2 regions of the Rothia sp. 11254D007BW genome follow, and region 2 is predicted to be linked to the other one. Evidence: predicted binding sites of a transcription regulator. Region 2 holds the regulator's gene; the other holds the start of a gene.

Region 1 (12,160 bases), 750 kb from region 2:
TCTGCCGCCAGCCCACAAAGGAGCGAGCCCAGTAGCGCTGGCGGGCTACCTCATCGAAGCGAAATTCCTGATAGGTCATGGGCCGGTGGTTGCGTAAGGAGCCGGCGGGACCGCGGTAGTCAGGGATTCCTGAACCGGTGGAGATGCCCGCCCCGGTGAGCACCAGGACCTGCCCGTCGCGCAGGAGTTGCCGGACGCCGTCCGCCGCCACCTGCGGGTCAGTAGGCTGGGCTGTTTCGGCAACGACCCGGTCGATGGAGCGCAGGGCGGCTGCGTGGGTAGCTGCAATGTCGGCGCGGGCGGTGATGGACGCGGACGCCCCGGCAAAGCGGGTATCGAGCGGGGCGGGTGCGGGCTGGGACTCGTTCACTCTTCCAGTTTAAAAGACAAAGACCCCATCGCTTCTCTCTTGACCCCGAGATAATCTGTAGGGTCAAGAGAGAAGCGATAGGGTCATGCTCCGTTTTTACTCAGCGGTGACAACCAGCCCGTCAACGGCAACATCGGGGTTGACGTCCACGCGCACGGTGTCGCCGTCCTTGATGGCACCGGCCAGGATTCCCTTGGCCAGGCGGTCGCCGATTTCACGCTGCACGAGGCGGCGGAGCGGACGGGCCCCGTAGGCCGGGTCGTAGCCGGCAAGTCCCAGCCACTCGGTGGCGGCGTCGGTGACGTCCAGGGTCAGGCGGCGGTCTTCCAGACGGCGGGCCATCGAGTCGATCTGCAGGCCCACAATGGAGGCCAGGTCATCGGCTGAGAGGGGCTCAAACATGATGACCTCATCCAGGCGGTTGAGGAACTCCGGCTTGAAGCTGGCGTTCACGGTGTTCATGACCGCGCTCTTGCGGGCTTCATCGTCGAGATTCTGGTCAATCAGGAACTGGGAGCCCAGGTTAGAGGTCAGAATCAGGATGACATTGCGGAAGTCCACGGTGCGCCCCTGACCGTCGGTCAGGCGTCCGTCGTCGAGCACCTGGAGCAGGATGTCGAAGACCTCGGGGTGGGCCTTTTCGACCTCATCGAGCAGCACGACCGAGTAGGGGCGGCGGCGCACAGCTTCGGTAAGCTGGCCACCCTCTTCGTAGCCGACGTACCCGGGAGGGGCACCGACCAGGCGGGCGACGGCGTGCTTTTCGGCGTATTCGCTCATGTCGATACGCACCAGGGCGCGCTCGTCGTCGAACTGGAACTCGGCCAGGGCCTTAGCCAGCTCGGTTTTACCGACGCCGGTGGGGCCGAGGAAGAGGAAGGAGCCGATGGGACGGTCGGGGTCTGAGATTCCGGCGCGGGAGCGGCGCACGGCATCAGCCACGGCGGTGACTGCCTGGCGCTGACCGATCAGGCGCTTACCTAGTTCGTCTTCCATGTGCAGTAGCTTCTCGGATTCACCCTGGAGCATACGGCCTGCGGGAATACCCGTCCAGGAAGAGATGACCTCGGCGATATCGTCGGCGGTCACTTCTTCAGAAACCATGGACTCTTCGGACGCGGTGGTCTCAGCCTGCTGGGCTGCGGCGAGTTCAGCTTCAAGGGCGGGAATCTCACCGTAGAGCATGCGGGAAGCTTCAGCAAGGTTTCCTTCGCGCTGGGCAACTTCTGCCTTGGAGCGCAGCTCGTCAATCTGGGTTTTGAGGTCACCAACGCGGTTGAGACCTGCCTTTTCGGCTTCCCAGCGGGCGTTGAGGGCGTCCAGCTCTTCCTTCTTGTCAGCCATATCTGCCCGCAGGGCTTCTAGGCGCTCGACGGAGGCGGGGTCGGTTTCGTTGGCCAGGGCCAGCTCTTCCATGGTCAGGCGGTCAACGGCGCGACGCAGGGCGTCGATTTCTTCGGGGGCGGAGTCGATTTCCATGCGCAGCCGGGAGGCTGCCTCGTCGATCAGGTCGATGGCCTTATCGGGCAGCTGGCGCGAGGGGATGTAGCGGTTGGACAGGTTGGCGGCAGCGACCAGGGCGGAGTCTGCGATGGCAACCTTGTGGTGGGCCTCGTAGCGCTCTTTCAGACCGCGCAGAATACCGATGGTGTCTTCAACACTGGGCTCACCCACGTAGACCTGCTGGAAGCGGCGCTCTAGGGCGGCGTCCTTTTCGATGTTTTCGCGGTACTCATCCAGGGTGGTTGCACCGATTAGGCGCAACTCACCGCGGGCCAGCATGGGCTTGAGCATGTTACCGGCGTCCATGGACCCCTCAGAGGCACCGGCTCCCACAACGGTGTGAATCTCGTCGATGAAGGTAACAATCTGCCCCTCGGACTTCTTGATGTCTTCGAGCACGGCCTTGAGGCGCTCTTCGAATTCGCCGCGGTACTTGGCACCGGCAACCATTGCCCCCAGGTCCAGGGAGATCAGGGTCTTGCCGCGCAGGGATTCGGGTACGTCGCCTGAGACCATACGCTGGGCCAGGCCCTCAACCACGGCGGTCTTACCGACGCCGGGTTCACCGATGAGCACGGGATTGTTCTTGGTGCGGCGGGAGAGCACCTGGATCACGCGGCGGATTTCGCTATCGCGCCCAATGACGGGGTCGAGCTTGCCTTCGCGGGCAACGGCGGTCAGGTCGGTGCCGTACTGTTCTAGGGCGCCGAAGGTACCTTCGGGGTCGGGGGTGGTCACGGTGCGGTCTCCTCTCACGGTTGGAATGGTGTCTTCAATGGTCTTTTCGGTGGCCCCGGCCTGCTGTAGGGCGCGGGCGGTAGCATCATCCCCCGCTGCAAGCGCCAGCAGCAGGATTTCGGTGGAGATGTAGGTGTCCCCGAACTGGGCTGCCTTGGCTTGCGCGGTTTGAATGGCGGTCAGGACGGCGCGGCTCGGCTGGGCTTGGGCAGCTGAGGCGCCCTGCACCTTGGGAAGTTTAGAAATCTCGGTGGACGCTGCCAGGGAAATGGCATCAACGTCGAGACCTGCGGTTTTAAGGACGGCCACTGCCACTCCCTCTCGCTGGTCCATGAGGGCCTTGAGCAGGTGGGAGGTGTCTAGGGTGGGATTGCCCGCGGTTTGGGCGTTCATATTGGCTGCCGAGAGCGCTTCTTGGCTCTTGGTTGTAAATTGTGCGTTCATTGTTCTCCTTTACCTTTTGCGTAGGTAGTTCGTTCATACTTGAGTGTACTCCACTCAGCTTTAACTTGAGTCTACTACACTCAACTATCTTGCGCTAGATACCCGAGAAAATATTTTTTCAGCCCCAAAACCGCACCCACGCCAGAGAGCATCTCGTACGGCGGGCACAGACGTCCGCCCTCTTTCTCAACCTGCCGCCCCACCCTTACACTGGTAGCAGTCACTCACCCAAGGAGAACCATGCCCCGCACCGCCTACGCCGTCCGCCACGTTGCCTTTGAAGATCTGGGCATCTTTGAAGATTTATTGACCGAACGCGGTTTTACCGTCGAATACCGTGACGCAGGCATTGACGCCCTCAACACCCCCGAGGTGCGCGAGGCGGATTTGCTGGTTATTCTGGGCGCTCCCATCAGCGTGAATGACGCTCAGGACTACCCCTTCCTCTTTGAAGAAGTAGAACTCATCAAGGCGCGCATCGCCGCGCAGAAACCCGTCCTGGGCATCTGCCTGGGAGCCCAGCAGATTGCTCTAGCCGCAGGAGCTCAGGTCAACCCCACCGGCGCCATTGAGTTGGGCTACTCCCCGGTAGAACTTACCGAAGCCGGGAAAGAATCTGTTCTCGCGCCACTGGGCAACACCCCCGTCCTCCACTGGCACGGCGACGCTTTCACCCTGCCCGAAGGCTCCCTCAGCCTAGCCCGCACCCAGATGTGCGAAAACCAGGCATTTACCCTAGAGGACGCCGCAGGTCGCCCCTACGCGCTAGCCCTCCAGTTCCATCTTGAGGTGAACCCCCGCCATATTGAGCAATGGCTCATCGCCTACGCCGACTACATTAGGGCCTCAGAACAGGACGTCGCGGTAATCCGCCGCGAAGCCTCCCTTTACGCTGAAAAGCTGACTGCAGCTGCCACCGAGGTGCTCACCGGCTGGCTCGCTAGAGTAGAGCTGTAAGTCGCTATCGCACGGCTACGGGGCTAGTCAAGAAAGTCATACATGGACTCTTCTCGCTCAAGTCGCTCGCGAGTGGCCTCATCTAGTCCGCGGGTGAGGGCTCGCGCCCGCCGGTAGTCACTGATGGCCAGCAGCAGGGTGGCAATAGCGAATGAGAAGGTTAGAATTCCGCTGGTATTACCAAAGGCGGCAGAAAGACCGATAACATCGGGACCCAGCAGGGCTGCCGCTGCCGAAATATTCTGCCCCTCTAGCCGGTCGGGAGCAACCATGCCGAAGAACCCGGCTAACACCCATGTGGAAGCGGCAACAAGGGCGGTGACAGGCGGCAGCCCCGCCCGCTTTCGGGCACCCTGCAGCCCCATCTCTTTATAGGAAAACAGGGCAGCCACCAGCAGAATAATGAGCAGGGCGGGGCCGAACGATATCGCGTAAATAGGAACAAGCTCTCCCCCAGCGCCGAAGAGGGCGCGCCCGGCTGTAATCCAGGCAGCCGAGATAAAAGCCATAGGTACCAGCAAGTAGGCTAGGGCCTGACGCACAGGGCCCGGCTGTCGTTGCAGGTGATGGTGAGTGGGCAGCTGACTCTGGGTAAGATGGGGGCTCTCTTGGTTCACCCACCTATCCTAACCGGGAAGATCCCCCTGCGGACGGGTAGGGTGGTATATATGAGCAGACTTGAAGCTATTTTCTTTGACCACGACGGAACCCTTGTAGACACCGAGCCCCTCTGGGCAGAGGCCAAAACCGCACTGACCGCCGAGTTTGGAGCCACCTGGACCGAACAAGATACCCTCATGGCTCTGGGCAAACCTGCCGCAGTCACCTTTGCCCGCATGCAGGAGCTGGGTGCAGATGTTTCTGCTGACGAGCTGTACGACCGACTTAAGGCCAAGATGTCAGTGCTCTTGAAGGACGCCCGTGTGGAGCTCTTGCCCGGCATTGAGGCACTCCTGGCGCAGGTGGCTGAGGCGGGCGTCCCCGCAGGAATTGTCACCAACGCAACCACCGAGGTTGCCGCTAACACCGCCAAGCTGGCACCGGAGGGTCTTTTTAAAACCCTGGTCACCGACGAGCAGGTCACTCACGCTAAGCCCGACCCCGAGCCCTACCTGCTCGCGGCTCAGAATCTAGGGGTAGACCCTGCCAACTGTGTTGCCGTAGAGGACTCTGCTTCTGGCACCCAGAGCGCTATGGCTGCGGGCATGAAGGTTGTGGTGGTTCCCGGCATGACCGCGGTGCCCGAGCACCTGGGCCACGCCCGCTACGCCCACACAGAACTCACCCTTGCTAAGATTCGGGCACTGATCGAGGGCTAAGAGCTACAGTGCCACATAGAAAAGGCGGGCCTATCATGTGATAGACCCGCCTTTAGTGCGTGGTTCGAGTTTTAAAGCTCTGAGACTTACTTGAGGTTACCCTGGCCGTCTTCGAGGTGGCTGCGCAGGAACCACTGGAAGAGCTCCAGTTCAGCGGTCTGGCCGATCAGCAGATCCTCGGTGATGGGGTCGATGTCGCCCACCTTTGCAATAGCTGCACGGTGGTCTTCAACTACAACGTTGTAGACCTCGTTCAGGGCACGGATGTGAGTCAGAGCGTCTGCACGGTCAACATCGTATTCAGCCCAGGTGCGCTTTTCGACCAGGTCGCCGGAGAGGCCATTGGGGGCTACGCCCATGGTGGCCATGCGCTCTGCAATGGCATCAACGAAGCCACGTACCAGGTCGACCTGGGGGTCGAGCATTTCGTGAACAGCGATGAAGTTGGGGCCAACGACATTCCAGTGGGCGTGCTTAAGCACCAGGTGCAGGTCGTTCAGGGCGTGCAGGCGAAGCTGCAGAACGTCGGCTACGTGGTGGCCTGATTCTTCAGTGAGGCCGGGAACGGTAAATGATGCATACTTGCTCATGAGTGAGACTTCCTTTCGAGAGTGATGACCGGTATTTTTCAAAGCTCCGGCTGGCTTTCTGTACTTCTAGCCTACGCACTCTCAACAGCGTTTTCAAGCATTATTATGATTAATTCATAATAAGCAAAACCTCGTTTGACCTGCTGGAATGCCTCATACCCACCTTATGTAAGCCTTACCTGAGCATGGCTGACCTGCCAGAACACAGGCGTCCCACCGTAGCCACCGCAATAGCGAAAACCAGCCTTCGCTAATTTCAGAACTCAAAAAAATTTTGCCTCGGCGACACACTGTCGCTAAAGTAGTGTGCAGCGAAGGGGAGTAGCTCCCAGCGGCGCAGGCACATGCCACCATAGCGCCAAAGCGGTTTATCGACATACTGGTAGTCCACACAGATAGGCACCCGGTAAACCACCGTTTCTTCTTTAGAAGCGGCGAGCGAGACTTTCGGCTAAAAACGTACGTTCTTAGCCGAAGTGCATCCAGCCCACCTGCCTTCGGCTCCTGACCGAAGGAAGTCACATTTTGACAGCAGCCACTCCTCACTCCCCCGCCTCACCCGACCACCAGCACCCTGAACCCAGTCGCGCCCAGATTCGCCGCTGGCGCCGCTACCTGGCTGAAGAAATCTCAGAAGCCCGCATCTATGCCGCCCTGGCTGACCGGGCCGAGGGAAAAGAAGCAGAGATCCTCAGAGAAGTCGCCCAGGCCGAGCTCCGCCACCAAGAGCACTGGCGCACCCTCCTGGGTGACCACGCTCAACCTGAGCCACGCCCGTCCGTATCCGCCCGCTTTCTAGAGCTTCTTGCCAAGAACTTCGGCTCAGTCTTCGTACTCGCCCTAGCCCAGCGCGCCGAGGGCCGCTCCCCCTATGCAGAGGATCCGGACGCCACCGAGGCCATGGCCGCAGATGAGGCAATTCATGAAGAAATTATCCGCGCACTCTCCACTTCTGGCCGCGAAAAGCTCTCTGGTAACTTCCGCGCCGCCGTCTTTGGTGCTAACGACGGCCTGGTGTCGAATGCCGCTCTCATCATGGGCGTGGGCGCGACCGGCGTCAGCAGCTCTATGGTGCTTCTTTCAGGCGTCGCCGGCCTACTGGCTGGCGCCCTCTCCATGGCGGCAGGTGAGTTTGTTTCTGTGCGCTCCCAGCGTGAACTTTTGGACGCTTCCCGCCCCACCCAGGTCACCCTGGACGTAGCCCACCAACTCGACATCAACCAGAACGAGCTAGAACTGATTTACAAGGCTCGCGGCATGAGCGAGGAGGCCGCCCGCCACCGCGCCATGGAGCGCTTCGGCTATTTCACCTGTGACTGTGACCCCTCACTCTCCTTCCGCGATGATATTGAGGGCGAAGAAGTTGAGGACGCCCACGGTGCACTCGGCAGCGACGTGGGGGCTGCCGCGTCGAGCTTCTGCTTCTTTGCGTCTGGAGCCCTGATCCCGATTCTTCCCTATATTTTCGGCATGTCGGGCGGGGCAGCCATGCTGGTTTCCATGCTGTTGGTGGGCTTTGCACTCATGGTCACCGGCGGCGTAGTGGGCCTACTTTCAGGTGCCTCACCCCTCAAGCGCGGCCTGCGCCAGCTGGCGATCGGCTACGGCGCAGCCCTGGCCACCTACCTGTTGGGCCTGCTGTTCAACACGGCAGTGCTGTAAATAGCGCGTCCCGAAAAAGTTAGGGGTGGGCGTTTCAAGGGCCCACCCCAACAGCGTCTTACCTAGCCCCACCGAAGAACAGTCGTTGTATGCAGCTCATTTGAGAACACTCGACTGCCGGTGACCCCGTTAGAAGAGTAGGTAATCGTACCTGACTGAATATACGAGGTAAATTGCAGGCGACTCTGAGCGGTGTAGTAGGCGCTTTGAATCGTTACCGGGCTTGGCATAATAACAACCTGAGCATATAGGCGCCCCTTAGAGTCGTAAGTAACGGTGAGAGGCTTAGCTGTGGTGACAGTAATTCGCCCGCGGAAGGTGCCAGATCCGTCAGGATTGAGGGTGACAGTTGGGGCATCAGCAACCCAGTTGGACTGCACACCGGCCTGAGCCAGGTAGGTCGCACCGGTATTGAGCACGTCTGAGAGCGTGCCCGTGCGCCGCTGGTTCCATTTGGTGCGGCTACCAATCTGCATCCCCGTATTCAGCTGAGGGTTCCCATTAAAAAGAAAGTTAGCCTGCTGGGGAACGTAAAACTCAACGTCCGTTACGAAGACAGCACCCGCCGCCAAGGTAGCACTACCCCCTGCGACATAGTCGGTTCCGGTTCCGACGTTGGTCGTGGGGACGGAAAACCAGAAGCCACTAGAGTTTGCATAGGCACCGGGCTTTCCAGACCCACTGTTGGTGACCGGGGTGAATGAACCTTCCCCGTTCGCGATCCAGCTGCTCGACAGGTCTTGGGCGCGTTCACGCGAATCGTCCCAGTTGAAGTCAGATTCGGGGTTGGTACCAGCAGCTTTTGCTTCAAAGTAGCTCTGAGGGGTTGTCGGCCAGCCGGTTGACTCCTGGCTTTGCACATATCCCACGTTACCCCCGTTCAGGGCCGCCGAGACAAATAAGCCAGCCTGAATACCGCTTTGGCGCGACATAGACGCCGCATAGGCTGGCACAGCTGCGCTGGCAACGACAACGGGAGCACTCCAGGCAGCCCCTTTAGCCAGGGTACGGCGCGAGATAGCAGTAGTCATAAATGTTTCCCCTAATCTTTTTGAAAGACTGCGATAGTCTTTTTTAGTTCATCAGTAACACTACTCCGAGCTCACACTTAAACCAAGGAGACTTATTTCACCCATTTATGCCGTCATAAAAAACAAAACGCTTAAACACACCAACCAGACACTATATGTCTATTATTTTAAGTCAGATATATAAATCTTGCATCATTATTTGCCCCCATAAATACCTACAAGAATTGTCCAGATTAACAGCTTCCATCCAGTTTTCCGTAAATTTTCACCTAAGCATCAGACTTTTCCTAAAACACTTGCATCATGAAATATTTTGCCCCCCCCTATACACAAGGACGCCGGTGGTCACGCACCTGCGTGACCACCGGCGTCCTACCGGCTAGGGGACACTAGCTTACTTGTTAGCGAAAATTTCGCGCATGAGCTGGGCAGCCTCTGAGGGGGTCTTGCCCACCTTCACGCCAGCGGCTTCCAGGGCCTCCTTCTTAGCCTGGGCGGTGCCAGATGAACCGGAGACAATCGCACCTGCGTGGCCCATGGTCTTGCCCTCGGGAGCGGTGAAACCTGCCACGTAGCCAACAACGGGCTTAGTGACGTTAGCCTTGATGAACTCAGCAGCGCGCTCCTCAGCGTCACCACCAATCTCACCGATCATGACGATAGCTTCGGTCTCGGGGTCAGCCTCGAATGCTTCGAGAGCATCGATGTGGGTGGTGCCAATGATGGGGTCACCGCCGATGCCGATAGCGGTGGTGAAACCGATGTCGCGCAACTCGAACATCATCTGGTAGGTCAGGGTACCCGACTTAGAAACCAGACCGATCTTGCCCTTACCGGTGATATTGGCAGGGGTAATACCGACCAGGGACTCACCGGGGGTGATGATGCCGGGGCAGTTGGGGCCGATGATGCGGGTAATCTGCTTGCCATCAGCATCAACCTTGCTCTTGGCGTAGGCCCAGAACTCAGCGGTATCGCCTACGGGCACGCCCTCAGTAATGACAACAACCAGGGGAACCTCAGCATCGATAGCCTCGATGACGGCGTCCTTGGTGAAAGCCGGGGGAACGAAGACGATAGAGACGTCTGCACCGGTCTCCTTGACGGCTTCAGCAACGGAGCCGTAGACGTTCAGCTCGACATCGTTGCCGGCTGCGTCCTTGTGGGAAACGGTGGTGCCAGCCTTGCGGGCGTTAACGCCGCCCACAATCTGGGTGCCTGCGGCGAGCATGCGGGCGGTGTGCTTGGTACCTTCACCGCCGGTGATGCCCTGAACGATGACCTTGGAGTCCTTGTTCAAAAAGATAGACATTGTAAAAACCTTCTAGTAATAATCAGCGGTGATTTATGCGGTGTGGGCCAGCTCGGCTGCCTTGTCTGCGCCGGAGTCCATAGTCTCTGCCTGGTGAACCAGCGGGTGGTTAGCCTCAGAGAGAATGCGGCGTCCCTCATCAACGTTGTTACCATCCAGGCGAACGACCAGGGGCTTGGTCGCCTTATCACCCAGGATTTCCAGGGCCTTGACGATGCCGTTAGCCACAGCGTCGCAGGAGGTGATGCCACCGAAGACGTTGACGAAAACAGACTTCACCTGCTCGTCGTTGAGGATGATGTCGAGGCCAGCTGCCATCACCTCAGCGGACGCACCGCCACCAATATCGAGGAAGTTAGCGGGCTTGACGTTGCCGTGGTTTTCACCGGCGTAGGCAACGACGTCGAGGGTAGACATGACCAGGCCTGCACCGTTACCGATGATGCCGACTTCACCGTCGAGCTTGACGTAGTTGAGGTCGTTTTCCTTGGCCTTAGCTTCGAGGGGGTTCTCGGCTGACTTATCAACCAGGGCCTCGTGCTCGGGCTGGCGGAACTCAGCGTTATCGTCGAGGGAGACCTTGCCGTCCAGGGCCAGAATCTTGCCGTCGCCGGTCTTAACCAGAGGGTTGACCTCAACCAGGGTAGCGTCTTCCTTCTTGTAGACCTCGCCCAGCTTGACCAGTACGGCGGCGACGTCCTCGCGTACGTCCTCAGCGAAGCCAGCAGCCTCAACAATCTCAGCAGCCTTTTCGGCTGTGATGCCGTCCATGGGGTTGACCTCAACCTTGGCCAGGGCCTCGGGGCGCTCGGCCGCCAGGGTCTCAATGTCCATGCCACCTTCAACGGAGCACATGGCCAGGTAGGAGCGGTTAGCGCGGTCAAGCAGCATGGAGAAGTAGTACTCTTCAGCGATGTCTGCGCCCTGGGCGATCATCACGCGGTGGACGGTGTGGCCCTTGATGTCCATGCCCAGAATCTGCTGGGCGTACTCGTAAGCCTCATCAGCGGTCTTGGCGACCTTCACGCCACCGGCCTTACCGCGTCCGCCCACCTTAACCTGGGCCTTGACTACGGTGACGCCACCGATCTTCTCAGCTGCTGCCTTTGCTTCTTCAGGGGTGGTAGCTACGATGCCCTGGAGCACGGGGACGCCGTGCTTCTCAAAGAGATCGCGTGCCTGGTATTCAAACAGGTCCACAGGGGTTCCTTCTTCGTCGAAGTCATGCCAGAAAGCGGTGCTCCCGGCGTTTACATGTACGAAGTTCGGTGCCCGCCCCATTGCGAGAGCTGGAGCACACAAAGCTTCTCCACAAAGAAACTTTAGCGTACTTGCCTATAGGGGTGCGAACTTATTTCCCTTTGAATGAAACAAACCTGTCAGTTATGACCGGCGCTCCCCCACCGAGCCTATTTGACCTTCTCGCAGGCGTCCAGAATATTGACCAGGAAGGGGGCTGTATCGGAGGCGCGGGGCACCATCAGGTACTCCAGCTCATCGATACGCCAGAGCATGATACGGGCCTCAGCCACGGTGCAGGACAGGGCCTTGCCCGGGTCGAAGAAGTCCGGCGGGAAGTCAAAGTGCACGACCTCGTCGATGACGTCCGCCGCGGCGACCCCGCTCAGGTTCAGCACGGTGCGGTTGACCGATACATCGAGCACCAGCCCTTCGTCGCGCCCCAGGGCCGCGGTGAGCGCGCGCCCCAGTTTTACGGCGTCCACCCTGGTCACCACCAGGTACACGCCCTCTTCAACATACAGGCAGGCCACGACCTGGCGGGTGCCATACAGCAGATGCAGGGCGGTCGCATCGCCCGTCACCTGACCGCGAGTAGTCGGTAGGGCAGCCCCCAGCACCTTCTCAATGCGGCGGGCAGCATCGGTCGAGGGGTCAATTTCAATACGAAAAAGGAAGAGATCAGAAATCTCCTGAAGCTGCACGCGGGTGTCGGTCACCTCATCCATTGCCTCCACAAATTCTTCGGCGATAGAGGGAAGGTTAGAGTCGTGATCCATGGTCATCCTTGAGTGAATCGGGCAGAAAAGAGCCCGGCACCACGGGCGGTACCGGGCTTCTTATATCTTAGTCGGTCTTTTTAGTCAGCGGCGCGTAGCGCAGCAGGAGTCGTTTCTCTTCTTTGGCGAAACGCACCTTGGCGACGGTTTTATCGCCGGCCCCTTCAACCGCGGTCACGCGGCCCTCACCAAAGCTGGTGTGCTCAACACGGTCGC
Region 2 (12,160 bases):
GGTCTTCGCTGAGCTGGCCCCCTTTCCCGCAGGTATCGATATGCGTATCGGCCTCTACCTGGCTATCACCAACAACCCCAACAAGGGCAAGTTCACCTGGAACAACTCAACCGGCTCTATGGAACTGGATTGGGACTCCGCCAAGGCAGCCCCCGGCGTTGCAGCAGCTAGGGCCTTCATGGATAAGATGAACGCCGCTAACTCAGGAACCAGCTACAACAAGGGTCTCTTCAAGGACGGCAAGACCTTCGCTGACTACTTCACCTACCATCCCCTCGGCGGTGCCGTCATCGGTGAAACCACCGACCTCAACGGTGAAGTTAAGGGTGTTCCCGGTCTCTTTGTTATGGACGGCTCCCTCATCCCTGGCAAAATTGGTGTTAACCCCTTCGTAACCATTACTGCTATCGCAGAACGAAACATGGACCGTCTGCTTGCAGCAGGCCGTTTCGCCTAAACAAGAAAGCACACACAATGACTGCGCACACTCCCAAACGCCGCACCGTACTGAAGGCTGGTGCCTGGGCGGCCCCCGCCGTCCTGGCTACCAGTGCTATCCCCGCTTACGCAGCGAGCTTCGAAGAGATCCCCCGCACCGATCTAGCAATTCTGCTCTCTGATCCCACTGTGGACTGGTCAACTTTTCAGCCGGTCTACGATAGCCCCATCTATCGTGGTCCGACCACAAGAACCAACGTTGCTGCCTACGCGTCTTTCCCCAACACCATGACCATCACCAACGTTGGTACGGTGCCCGCAGTGAACCCCAGCGGCACCCTACTGACCGACATGAACGATGTTGCTACAGACGCTACCGGTTCAAACCGGGCCGGCACCTACGTTAACTCAAGTGATCCGCTCGTCACCTTCGCGTACGCTGGACAGGCAGGCTGGGGTTCCCCCTCCTTTACCTGGACCTACTCCGGCGTCCTACAGCCCGGTGAGTCCGTAGAGATTCCCCTGCGCTATTACGTGAATTTCCCTTTCTGGAACGTCCAGTACGAGCTGTTCGTAGCAGTTACTGTCATCGATGAGATGGACGGCGATTCAGACGATAACTTTGAGCACATGGGCGTCACCCAGGGCCGCGTTATCTACTAAGTAGAACCGTCAGGGACCCTCCACCGGGGCAGGCTGTTTTCAGCCTGCCCCGGTGTCTATCTGTGACGATATACTTGGGGAAGTCTTTCTTTCCCCTACCGGCGGCACTTTGCGTTTCCGTGCGCGCCGGTTTATCTGTTTCAACCTCGTAAGGAGAGTTATGGAAACCAACAAGCAAAAGCAGGACCTGGCCGCTAAGGCCGAGCGTGCAGCGGCAGGTGAAGACCTGACCGCCCCCGTCCCCGAAAAATTCCACCGCCAACCCTACTCGTTCGTCCGCCGCGGTGACCGCCTGACCGCCCGCCGTCAGAAGGCCTGGGATACCTACGCCCCCACCCACGTCCTTGACCTGCCCCGCAACATCGGCGATACCTCGGTTGCTGAGGGTGCGGTCTTTGATCAGCAGGCCCTCTACGGACGCGTTGACGCGCCCCTGGTCGTTGAAATCGGCTCAGGTCTGGGCGAAGCCATCGTCAACCGCGCGACCCAGGTACCAGAGGCCAACTTCCTGGCTGTTGAGGTCTACACCCCCGGCATCGCTGACCTACTGCTGAAAATGGGCCAGGCCGGAGTTGAGAACGTGCGTGTTGCCCAGGCTAATGCACCCGAGCTGCTGGATAACCTGCTCGAAGAATCCTCGGTGGATGAGCTATGGGTCTTCTTCCCCGACCCCTGGCACAAGGCCCGCCACCACAAGCGTCGTCTGGTTTCCCCCGCCTTTGCAGATAAGGTAGCCCGGGTACTCAAGCCCGGCGGTACCTGGCGTTTGGCTACCGACTGGGAGGAATACGCCCTGGTCATGCGCGAGGTACTCGATGCCCACCCCGATTTCACCAATGCCCACGCCGGGGAGAATACCAGCGAGGACGACCCCGTCGGCGGCTGGGCGCCTCGTTGGGAGGGACGCGTCGTCACCAGCTTCGAACGCAAGGCTGGCGAGGCCGGACGTCGCGCCCACGACCTAACCTATATTCGTCGCTAGAACTTACGCTAGGTAGATACAATAGGCGGATACCCGCTATCACACATGTGTGGCTGCGGGTACCCGCCTGTTTTTATGCGGTGAGGGTCTTCTTATTGACCGGTTTTCTCGTAGGAATCAACCGCTCCGGGGTGCCCCTGCATAAAGGCATCAATCTCTGTTTTGGAGGCGGTGAGCTTGGGATCGTTGGCCAGGTAGTACTTGGTTTCTCGAGCGATCAGTCCCGACATAAGGAGCAGGCCAATCAGGTTGGGGATGGCCATGAGTCCGTTGGCGATGTCTGAGAAGGTCCAGGCTACGGTCAGTTCCATGGTGCAGCCGAAGTAGACAATGACTGCAAAGAAAAGACGGTAGGGGGTGACGCCCCGGCGACCAAAGAGCCTTTCGATGCTGCGTTCGCCGTAGTAGGCCCAGCCCAGAATGGTGGAGTAGGCAAAGAGCACCAGGCCGATGGTCACGATCCAGCTGCCGGCGGGCCCAATCACCGACGCGAAGGCCTGGCTGGTCATCACGGAAGCAGACATTTGCTCGCCGGTTGCAGGGTCACTGGCGTGCCAGATACCGGTAACAACCAATACCAGGCCGGTGCAGGAGACCACGATGATGGTGTCGATAAAGGTCTGGGTCATCGATACCATGCCCTGGCGCACCGGGTGGGTGGTTTGAGCAGCTGATGCGGCGATAGCGGCAGAGCCCATGCCGGATTCGTTGGAGAAAATACCTCGGGCCACGCCGTACTGTACGGCGTACATGAGGGTGGAACCCACAAAGCCGCCGACCGCTGATGAGCCGGTGAAGGCGTCCGCAAAAATCTGGCCGAAGGCCTCGGGCAGGTCAGCGGCGTGCACACCCAGAATATAGAGGGCCCCGCCCACATAGAAGAGGATCATAACCGGCACAAAGGCGCTGGTCACCCGCCCGATAGATTTGATACCGCCCATCAGCACGAAAAGGGTGATAAGGGCTAGCACGATGCCGGTGAGGGCTGCGGGCAGGTGGAAGGTGTCTTCAAGGTTGTGGGCGATGGAGTTGCCCTGGGCGGTATTGCCGATGCCGAAGGACGCCAGCACGGCGGCTACTGCGAAGAAGAGGGCTAGGAATTTACCCAGGGGGCCTTTGATACCGCGCTGGAGGTAGTACTGGGGACCGCCGGAGACTTCCCCCTTGGCATCTGTGGTGCGGTAGCGCACGCCCAGGAAGGCCTCGGAGTACTTGGAGGCCATACCGAAAATAGCGGTGACCCACATCCAGAAGAGGGCGCCGGGGCCACCGATAGAAATCGCGGTGGCAACGCCGACGATATTACCGGTGCCCACCGTCGCGGCGAGGGCGGTGGTGAGGGACTGGAACTGGGAGATGTCGCCGCCGGTAGCACCGTCGTCCTTGCGTTCGAAGAAGGCTAGACGGTTAGCGACGAGTAGTTTGGTGAGCTGGATAAAGCCCAGCCGCACCGTCAGGTAGATACCGGTGCCAAGAAGCAGCGGTATGAGCACAAAAGGTCCCCAGATGAGGGAGCTTATAGCGCTCAAGACGTCTTGAAAGGTCATGTGGTGTCCTTGATACAGGTCGCTGCGGGCGAGGGAGCGCCGCAGCTGCGTGATGAATAAGGACGCCCCGCCGCAGGCGTGTGCACTGCGGTGGGGCGCCATTCAACTATAGCGAGTCAAGAACAGGAAGACCTATATCGTCTTACCCTGTGTACCTGCTGACTAGCCGGTATTCTCTACACCTTACTGGCGGCGTCCTTACTGCGCCTCGGCCAGCAGTTCACGCACACGCGGCATCACCTTGGTGCCGTAGAGCTCAATAGAACTCATGGAGTGCTCGTGAGCCAGAGCTCCGTTGGAGAACTTAAGATCAAAGCGGTTGATTCCCAGCTTCTGAGCGGTATCGGCAATTTTTTGCGCGACGGTTTCGGGCGAACCTACATATAGGGCGCCGTGTTCAATTTCGTGCTCAAATTCGCGCTCCCCCGCCGGGCCCCAGCCGCGCTCAGCGCCAATTTTATTACGGTTGGCAATCCAGTGCTCGCGTAGCTGCTTGCGAGCTTCTTCGTCGGTATCGGCGATGTGGCCGGGTGAGTGCACAGCAATGGGCAGGGTTCCGTTGCCCAGCTGCTCGTTGGCTCGGCGGTAGAGGTCGGTGTAGGGCTTGAAGCGCTCAGCCGGTCCGCCAATGATAGCGAGCATGAGCGGGGTTTTGTACTGGGCCGCGCGGGCAACAGATTCCGGGCTGCCACCAACAGCCAACCAGTGCTTGAGGATTCCCTCGGTCTTGGGGTAAATCTCCTGGTTCTCCAGGGGTTCACGATTGCCGGGGTTCCAGTTGAGGGGCTCCTGGGTGATGATTTTGGTGAAGAGGTCGAACTTCTCGGAAAAGAGGGAGTTGTAGTCTTCAAGCTTGTAGCCGAAGAGGGGGAAGGACTCGGTGAAGGAGCCACGGCCCAGTACAGCTTCGGCGCGGCCGTTGCTGAGGGCGTTGATAGTGGCGAAGCGCTGGTAGACGCGGATGGGGTCGTCGGAGGAGAGGACGGTGACGGCCGAGCCCAGGTGGATGCGGTCGGTGGTGGTGGCTAGCCCCGCCAGGATGGTGTCGGGGGCGCTGACGGCATAGTCAGGACGGTGGTGCTCACCTATGCCGAAGAAGTCGACGCCTACGCGGTCAGCGAGCTGGCCCTGCTCTAGGACGTTGCGAATCACCTGAGCGTGGTGCAGGCGGTTGCCTGCCAGGTCGGCGGTGGTGTCGCCGAAGGTGTCTAGCCCCATCTGAAAGGCGGTGTTATCAACGCTGGGCAGGCTGGGGCGCAGGTCGGGGGCGGTGCTGATGCTGGTCATTTCGTTTACCTTTCGGTGCTGTGTTGATCGTTTACAGGAGGTTCAACACCAGCCTACATTACTTTATTCCGAAAGTTTTTTGTGGCGCTGTGGTTAGCCATGTCTTGAATGTAGCGATAGTTGCCATCAGCGCGAATCTCTTTCGCGCAGATGGCAACCATCGTTACAGTCAGGGTCTAGGGGTCGGGTTTAGCGCGGCCGGTAGAGCACCACAGCCTGGGAGGTCTGGCGGGCCGCCGGACGCTTGCCCCGGGCCAGGTGCACAGCCCCACCTGAGGTTCCGGCAGCGAACACGCGGGAGCCGTCCTGCAGACGATTGCGCAGGGCCTCATTTTCAGCTTGCAGCTCGCGCATGCGGGCCCTCTGGGCCTCCACCTGGTTCTCGAGCTGCATAATGCGCTTAATACCCTCGAGGGAGACACCGGACTGGGAAAGTTCCTGAATCTCCTGGAGTTTCTGCACGTCGCGCTCGGAGTAGCGGCGGGCCCGCCCCGGTGCACGCTGGGGCTGCACCAGCCCTAGCCGGTCGTACTGGCGCAGGGTCTGCGGGTGCATACCGGCCAGTTCGGCAGCTACAGAGATAACGAAGACCGGGCGGTCAGATTCGAGAGCCATTCTTAGTCACCAGCTTTCCTCAGCAGGTCCTCACGGGGGTTGGCCTGGGGCGCAACCGCGAAGAAGGCGTCGAGAGCTGCCTCAGCTTCGGGTGTGAGGTTGGTGGGCAGCTGCACCTCAGGGATGACCAGCATATCGCCGGTGCCCTTCTTGGTCACGAAGCCGCGGCCCTTAGCGCGAAGTTTACGCCCGGCCGGTGAACCGGCAGCCAGGCGGAGTTTGACGCTCCCACCGTCGAGGGTGGGGGCTTCAATGACGCCGCCCCTAACGGCCTCTTCCAGGGTGACGGGTACACGCACGAGCAGGTTATCGCCCTCGCGGTCAAAAACGGGGTGAGAATCTACGCGGACGGTGACGATCAGGTCCCCTGCCCCACCGGCGCCGGGGTGCCCCTTGCCTCGGGCACGGATTTTCTGGCCGTCCTTGACGCCACGCGGCAGGCGCACCTGGGTCTGGGAGCCACCGGGGCGGAACACCGAGACCTCAGCACCGTCGTAGGCCTGCTGAATGGTGATGCGGGCGCTGGTGGTGGCGTCCTCGCCCCTGGGGGCTGAGAAGCCACCGCCGGGGAAGCCACCCGCGCCGTCAGGGAAACCGCCGGCGGAGCGTCCGGCCCTGCCAAAGCCACCGCCACCGAACATGCCTCCGAGCAGGTCTTCAATGTTGATGCCGCCAGCGCCACCGCCGGGGAAGCCACCAGCACCACCGGGGAACCCGCCCGGGAAGCCGCCGCCCGCCCCGCCGAAGCCGGCTGCACCGTACTTACGGATCTGGTCGTACTCTTCCTTCTGCTTGGGGTCTGAGAGCACATCGTAGGCCTCTGAGACCTCCTTGAACTTCTTCTCAGCAGCCTCGTCGCCGGGGTTCTGGTCGGGGTGGTACTTGCGGGCCAGCTTGCGGTAGGCCTTCTTGATATCTGCCTCGGAGGAATCCTCGGCTACGCCTAGTACCTTATAAAAATCTTGATGGAGCCAGTTTTCGCTCGCCATATGCCTCTCCTTCCGAGGTAGATCGTGTCTCTTTTAGGGGTGATGGTGATAGAAGGGGCGGGCACCTAGCCTGACGTATCAGGCCGGGTGCCCGCCCGCGTCCCTTATTCTGCTACCGCTACGGCTACCTGGGCGGTGCGGACCACGCGATCCTTCACCTTGTAACCATTGCGCAGGACCATGGAGACTGAGTCAGGCTCAACCTCGCTGGTGGGCTGCTGCAGTACAGCCTCGTGCACCTGGGGGTTGAAGGGTTCGCCGACCTCGCCGAATCGCTCAAGGCCCTGCTTGGTCAGGGTTTCTTCGAGCTTATTGGCAATCGCGGCGAAGGGGCCTTCTTCAAGGTCGCCGTGCTTGCGGGCGGCATCGATATCGTCGATGACGGGCAGCAGGGCGGCAACCAGGTCGGCGATAACAAAATCGCGCAGCTGGTCCTTTTCCTTGGCGGTGCGGTTCTTGTAGTTGGTGAACTCGGCCTGAAGGCGGCGCAGATCCTCAAGACGCTCGGCGGCCAGGGCCGCATCAGCGCTATCGGTTGCCTCTGCGCTATCGCCGGCCTCGGCTGCGGCAGATTCCTCACCTGCCGCAGCGTCAGCAGCTACACCTTCGGGCTCGGGGTGGCCTTCAGCAGCCGGGGCGGCGAAGGCTTCCTCCAGAGGGTCGGTACCCTCGGGCTGGTTGTCGACGGGCTCGTTGGTGTTCTCAGCCATGATTAGTTCTTCTTCTCGTCTTCTTCATCGATTACTTCGGCGTCAACAACGTCGTCGTCTTCAGCCTTGGCGCCTTCACCGGCTGCAGCATCTGCCTGAGCCTGGGCGTAGAGAGCCTCACCCAGCTTGGTCTGAGATGCCTGCAGCTTCTCGAAAGCGGCCTTGACGGCGTCATCGTCTTCACCTTCAAGGGCAGCCTTCAGGGCGTCAACGTCGGCCTGAACCTCGGTCTTGACGTCCTCGGGCAGCTTCTCACCGTTGTCCTTGATGAGCTTCTCGATGGAGTAGGCGGTGTTCTCAGCAGCGTTGCGGGTCTCGGCTGCCTCGCGGCGGGCCTTGTCCTGCTCGGCGTGAGCCTCGGCGTCCTTGACCATGCGGTCGATGTCTTCCTTGGAGAGGGAGGTGCCGCCGGTGATGGTCATGGACTGCTCGGTGCCGGTGCCCTTGTCCTTAGCGGAGACGTGCACGATGCCGTTGGCATCGATGTCGAAGGTAACTTCGATCTGGGGGACGCCGCGGGGTGCGGGTGCAATGCCGGTCAGCTCAAAGGTGCCCAGGTTCTTGTTGTCGCGGGTGAACTCACGCTCGCCCTGGAAGACCTGAATCGATACTGAGGGCTGGTTGTCTTCAGCGGTGGTGAAGGTTTCGGAACGCTTGGTGGGGATTGCGGTGTTGCGCTCGATCAGCTTGGTCATCACGCCGCCCTTGGTTTCGATACCAAGGGAGAGGGGGGTGACGTCGATGAGCAGGACATCCTTGCGCTCACCCTTCAGCACGCCTGCCTGCAGGGCTGCACCCATAGCAACAACCTCGTCGGGGTTGACGCCCTTGTTGGGCTCGCGACCACCGGAGAGTTCCTTGACGACCTCGGTGACGGCGGGCATACGGGTGGAGCCACCAACCAGCACGATGTGGGCGATGTCTGAAACCTTGACGCCGGCTTCAGCGATTACGTCGTTGAAGGGCTTCTTGGTGCGCTCGATCAGGTCTGCGGTCATGTCCTGGAACTTGGCGCGGGTCAGCTTTTCATCCAGGTGGATGGGGCCCTCGGGGGTGACGGACAGGTACTGCAGGGAGATGTTGGTGGAGGTTGCAGACGACAGTTCCTTCTTGGCCTGTTCTGCTGCTTCACGCAGACGCTGCAGGGCGATCTTGTCCTTGGAGAGGTCAGCGCCGGTCTTGGACTTGACCTGCTCCAGCAGGAAGTCGACGATGCGCTGGTCCCAGTCGTCGCCGCCCAGGCGGTTATCGCCGGAGGTTGCGCGGACCTGGATGGTGGAGAAGCCGTCTTCGTCCTTGCCAACTTCGAGCAGGGAGACGTCGAAGGTGCCGCCACCGAGGTCGAAGACCAGGATCAGTTCGTCTTCGTTACCCTTGTCGAGGCCGTAGGCCAGGGCTGCTGCGGTGGGCTCGTTGACGATACGCAGGACGTTGAGGCCCGCAATTTCGCCGGCTTCCTTGGTGGCCTGACGCTCGGCGTCGTTGAAGTAGGCGGGAACGGTGATGACGGCGTCGGTAACCTTGTCGTTCAGATAGGCTTCAGCGTCACCCTTGAGCTTCATGAGGGTACGGGCTGAGATTTCCTGGGCAGTGTAGGCCTTGCCGTCGATGTCCTGGGTCCAGGTGGTGCCCATGTGGCGCTTGACGGAAGCGATGGTGCGGTCGACGTTGGTGACGGCTTGGCGCTTGGCGACGTCACCGACCAGAACTTCGCCGTCCTTTGAGAATGCGACGACGGAGGGGGTGGTGCGGGCGCCTTCTGCGTTTGCAATGACGGTGGGCTCGCCACCTTCGAGGACTGATACAACTGAGTTGGTAGTACCGAGGTCAATACCTACTGCACGTGACATGTTTACTCCTTATGGTTTGGTTATCTGTACATCTTTCAAACAAGTTGAGTCGCATGGGCTCAACTCGTTTGTCTTGATATCTAGTTTGCCATGTTTTGAGCAGAAGTCAACAGAGTTGAGTCAAAAAGACTCAACTTTTTTGCGCAGTTCGAGTTTAAGCTAGTGGGGAGCGGACGGACCCCCGCCCCGCCCTTGCAGGGCAAGGCGGGTGGAGGTGTCCGCACCTTTTAAAACCCTGAAAGTGAACACAAAAAAGTCGGCACCCCGCAACAGCAGGTGCCGACTTGGCAAGGTTGCACTAGACCCCAGTGTAGCCAAGGGGCAATGCACTGCGTTCTAGAACCTACAAAAAGTCCCCCTAGCCCCCAAAGGCACCAGAGAGCACGAGCCCAACCAGGATAGCTATGGCAATGCCGATAGCCAACAGACCGCCGATAAGCAGGCCTGTATTTTTCTTTTTAGGGTCAGCGGGAGGCTGGGGCATAGGGCCGCCGATAAGAGTATCTGGTGCCTGGGTGCCGGGCACGGGTTGTGCAACACCATCAGTAGATGCTGCCTGCCCGGCGGGAGGCAGGTTGGGGTCCGGGGTAGTGGGCTGGTTGGTCATGGGGAATCACATCCTTCGCACATATAGTGTGTGCTAGCTAACTTTACCGATGATAATGGTCAGCTTGGTTATATTTCGTGCGGTGTTTACATTTTCCTGTGCTATCTCTAGGCTTCTTTGCCGTCAGTTTCGAGCTCAGCCCTGAGCGCCCGTTCGTGAACGCAACATGTTGCAGCCACCGCCACATGTGGTGGTGACACCGCCACATTTGGCGGCCAGCGCCACATGTACATGCGTACGGTTGTGGGAAGAAGGTTTTAGGTGAGGTACGCAAAAGCCCCGCAGGTGTGTGGCCTGCGGGGCTTTTGTCATCTCGAAAGAACTCAAGAAACTGAGTGTCTGGTGCTGCTCTTCTCAGTTCACTGCTGTATGAACCGGGCAAACCTTCTTGCCTAAGAGCCACCATCAAGTGTGTGTACCTGTAAGACTATACACAGGTTGCCCTAATTTTTCCGCCTTAGAGCGAACTTTTTGCCACTTTTTATTCAGCTTCTCTGCCCGCCCACCTTTTCCCGAAAGCTTCATGGGAACATAGTGAGCATGTATCGAATCATGACTGTATGCACCGGAAATATCTGCCGCTCCCCCATGGGCGAGTACCTCATCAAGCAGGCTGCCGCCCAAGCCGGGCTCGCCGTAGAGGTCGCCTCCAGCGGCATTTCTAACGAAGAAGAGGGCAACCCCATCGACCGCCGAGCCAAGAAGGTGCTCGATGAGCTCAACATCAATACCGACTCCCACCGAGCCCAGCAGTTCACCCGGGCCGATTTTGACCGCTACGACCTGCTTCTAGCCATGGATACCAACCATTACCGGGCGCTTAAGCGTATGGCCCCTAGCGACGAGGCAGCGGCCAAGGTTAGGCTCATGCGCGAGTTCGACCCGGCTGTCGCAGACCAGCCCCTTGACCGGCTGGGCATCTACGACCCCTGGTACGGCGATATGAGCGACTTCTACGAGACCTTCCAGATGATTCGGGACGCCGTGCCCGGAGTCATCGAGCAGATCCAGACCCACAGCAGTTAGCCTGGGCCGGGTAAGCGGGCAGGGGCGCCCCGGTGCGGTAGCCTGAGGGCAGTAGTTATGGCAAAGGCGAAGGAGGCCGGGGTGCTTGAGCTAACGGGGCTAGATTCGCTCGGTGAGGTGGTGGCGCAGGCCCACCAGCAGGTGCGGGGTGGGCGGCCGCTGCTGGTGGCGATTGACGGACGCAGCGGGTCGGGTAAAACCACCCTGGCTGCTGAGCTGGCTACCTGGTTGAGCAAGCGGGGTATCGTGGCCGAGGTCTTTCATTTAGAAGGCCTCTACCAGGGATGGAGCGGGCTGGCCCAGGCCGTCCTGGTCTGGCAGCAGCTTGCCGAGACAGTGGCGGACGGACGCGCCAGTTCCCCCGAGACTGCCCCGCACTGGTTTGGCTGGGATTGGGGTAGCTCTCAAACAACCGGCCCGCACCCCTTTACCGCTGCCCAGCAGGCGGCGGGCGGCGTGCTCATCGCTGAAGGGGTAGGGGCCCTGACCGGCACCCACGATGTGGGTGTTTTCGTGGAGCTTGATACCGCGCGCCGCAGGCAGCGGGCCCTAGCCCGGGACGGAGAAACCTACCGCCCCTACTGGGACATGTGGGCAGAACAAGAAGCCGACCTGCTGGCAGCCTACGCGAGCGCCTATGCTGGGGCGGGCGTCCGCTATGTTCAGCGGTAGGTCATATTTTTTCATTTCTGCAACATCACATTAGTTTCCCTATCAAATAAGAAACCGGGAGGCGTAGAATGGACGGGTTGAAAACCGCCCCTAAGAGGAAGACCCACCGCCGATGAGCTCAGCCGCCGCACCTAATCGGGGCCTGCCGCCGATTGCAATTATTACCCTGGCGTCACTCACGGCTGTGGGCCCGCTCGCCATTGATATGTACCTGGCAGCGCTCCCGGCTATCGCGGTTGATCTGGGTACCACCACCGCTTACGCCCAGCTCACCCTGACCGCCTTCATGGTGGGTATGGGCACCGGGCAGTTTATCGTGGGGCCGCTTTCTGACAAGACCGGCCGCCGTCTGCCCCTGCTTATCGGCGTAACCCTCTGCACCCTCTCAGCCCTGGTCTGCGTCTTCGCGCCGACTATTGAACTCTTCATCGCGGCCCGTTTCGTGATGGGCTTTACCGGTTCCATCGGCATGGTGCTAGCCCGCGCCATCGTGGCCGACTCCACCAGTGGCCTACAGACCGCCCGCCTCATGGGCATCATGATGATGATTAACGGCATCGCCCCGGTCGCCGCCCCGCTCATCGGCGGCTTCGTGCTAGCTCACGGTACCTGGCGCGATATTTTCAAGGTCATTAGCGTCATTATCGCTATTTCCCTGGTGCTGGTTCTCTTCTTTATCAAGGAGTCCCTACCGGCAGACAAGCGCCGCACCGGCTCCCTGCTCTCAGCCTATGCCGGCATTATCGAGGTGGCCCGAATCCGCCGCTACCGGGG

What was found. Region 2 encodes HspR, which represses chaperone genes until heat shock. Its sites were predicted from a motif close to AAGTTGAGTCNNNNNGACTCAACTT; they were not measured.
Region 1: a site for HspR is predicted at 3,118-3,142, ahead of clpB (ATP-dependent chaperone ClpB). Genes of this name have one in related genera too.

The regions. Positions count from the first base shown of each region.
Region 1 is NZ_JBPWPK010000001.1:2,222,343-2,234,502, reverse strand. Features, by position in the region: gene ACEE43_RS10135 (Sir2 family NAD-dependent protein deacetylase) at 1-307, opposite strand, end outside; gene clpB (ATP-dependent chaperone ClpB) at 467-3,055, opposite strand; gene ACEE43_RS10125 (glutamine amidotransferase) at 3,296-4,012, shown strand; gene ACEE43_RS10120 (hypothetical protein) at 4,036-4,521, opposite strand; gene ACEE43_RS10115 (HAD family hydrolase) at 4,681-5,331, shown strand; gene ACEE43_RS10110 (Dps family protein) at 5,418-5,921, opposite strand; gene ACEE43_RS10105 (VIT1/CCC1 transporter family protein) at 6,447-7,583, shown strand; gene ACEE43_RS10100 (amino acid oxidase) at 7,646-8,614, opposite strand; gene sucD (succinate--CoA ligase subunit alpha) at 9,009-9,926, opposite strand; gene sucC (ADP-forming succinate--CoA ligase subunit beta) at 9,960-11,126, opposite strand; gene ACEE43_RS10085 (sarcosine oxidase subunit gamma family protein) at 11,336-11,944, opposite strand; gene pcrA (DNA helicase PcrA) at 12,012-12,160, opposite strand, start outside.
Region 2 is NZ_JBPWPK010000001.1:1,471,837-1,483,996, forward strand. Features, by position in the region: gene ACEE43_RS06585 (GMC oxidoreductase) at 1-457, shown strand, start outside; gene ACEE43_RS06590 (hypothetical protein) at 475-1,101, shown strand; gene trmB (tRNA (guanosine(46)-N7)-methyltransferase TrmB) at 1,262-2,083, shown strand; gene ACEE43_RS06600 (alanine/glycine:cation symporter family protein) at 2,176-3,630, opposite strand; gene ACEE43_RS06605 (LLM class flavin-dependent oxidoreductase) at 3,829-4,917, opposite strand; gene ACEE43_RS06610 (heat shock protein transcriptional repressor HspR) at 5,107-5,532, opposite strand; gene ACEE43_RS06615 (DnaJ C-terminal domain-containing protein) at 5,535-6,521, opposite strand; gene ACEE43_RS06620 (nucleotide exchange factor GrpE) at 6,626-7,231, opposite strand; gene dnaK (molecular chaperone DnaK) at 7,234-9,081, opposite strand; gene ACEE43_RS06630 (hypothetical protein) at 9,440-9,688, opposite strand; gene ACEE43_RS06635 (low molecular weight protein-tyrosine-phosphatase) at 10,241-10,714, shown strand; gene ACEE43_RS06640 (hypothetical protein) at 10,772-11,386, shown strand; gene ACEE43_RS06645 (multidrug effflux MFS transporter) at 11,499-12,160, shown strand, end outside.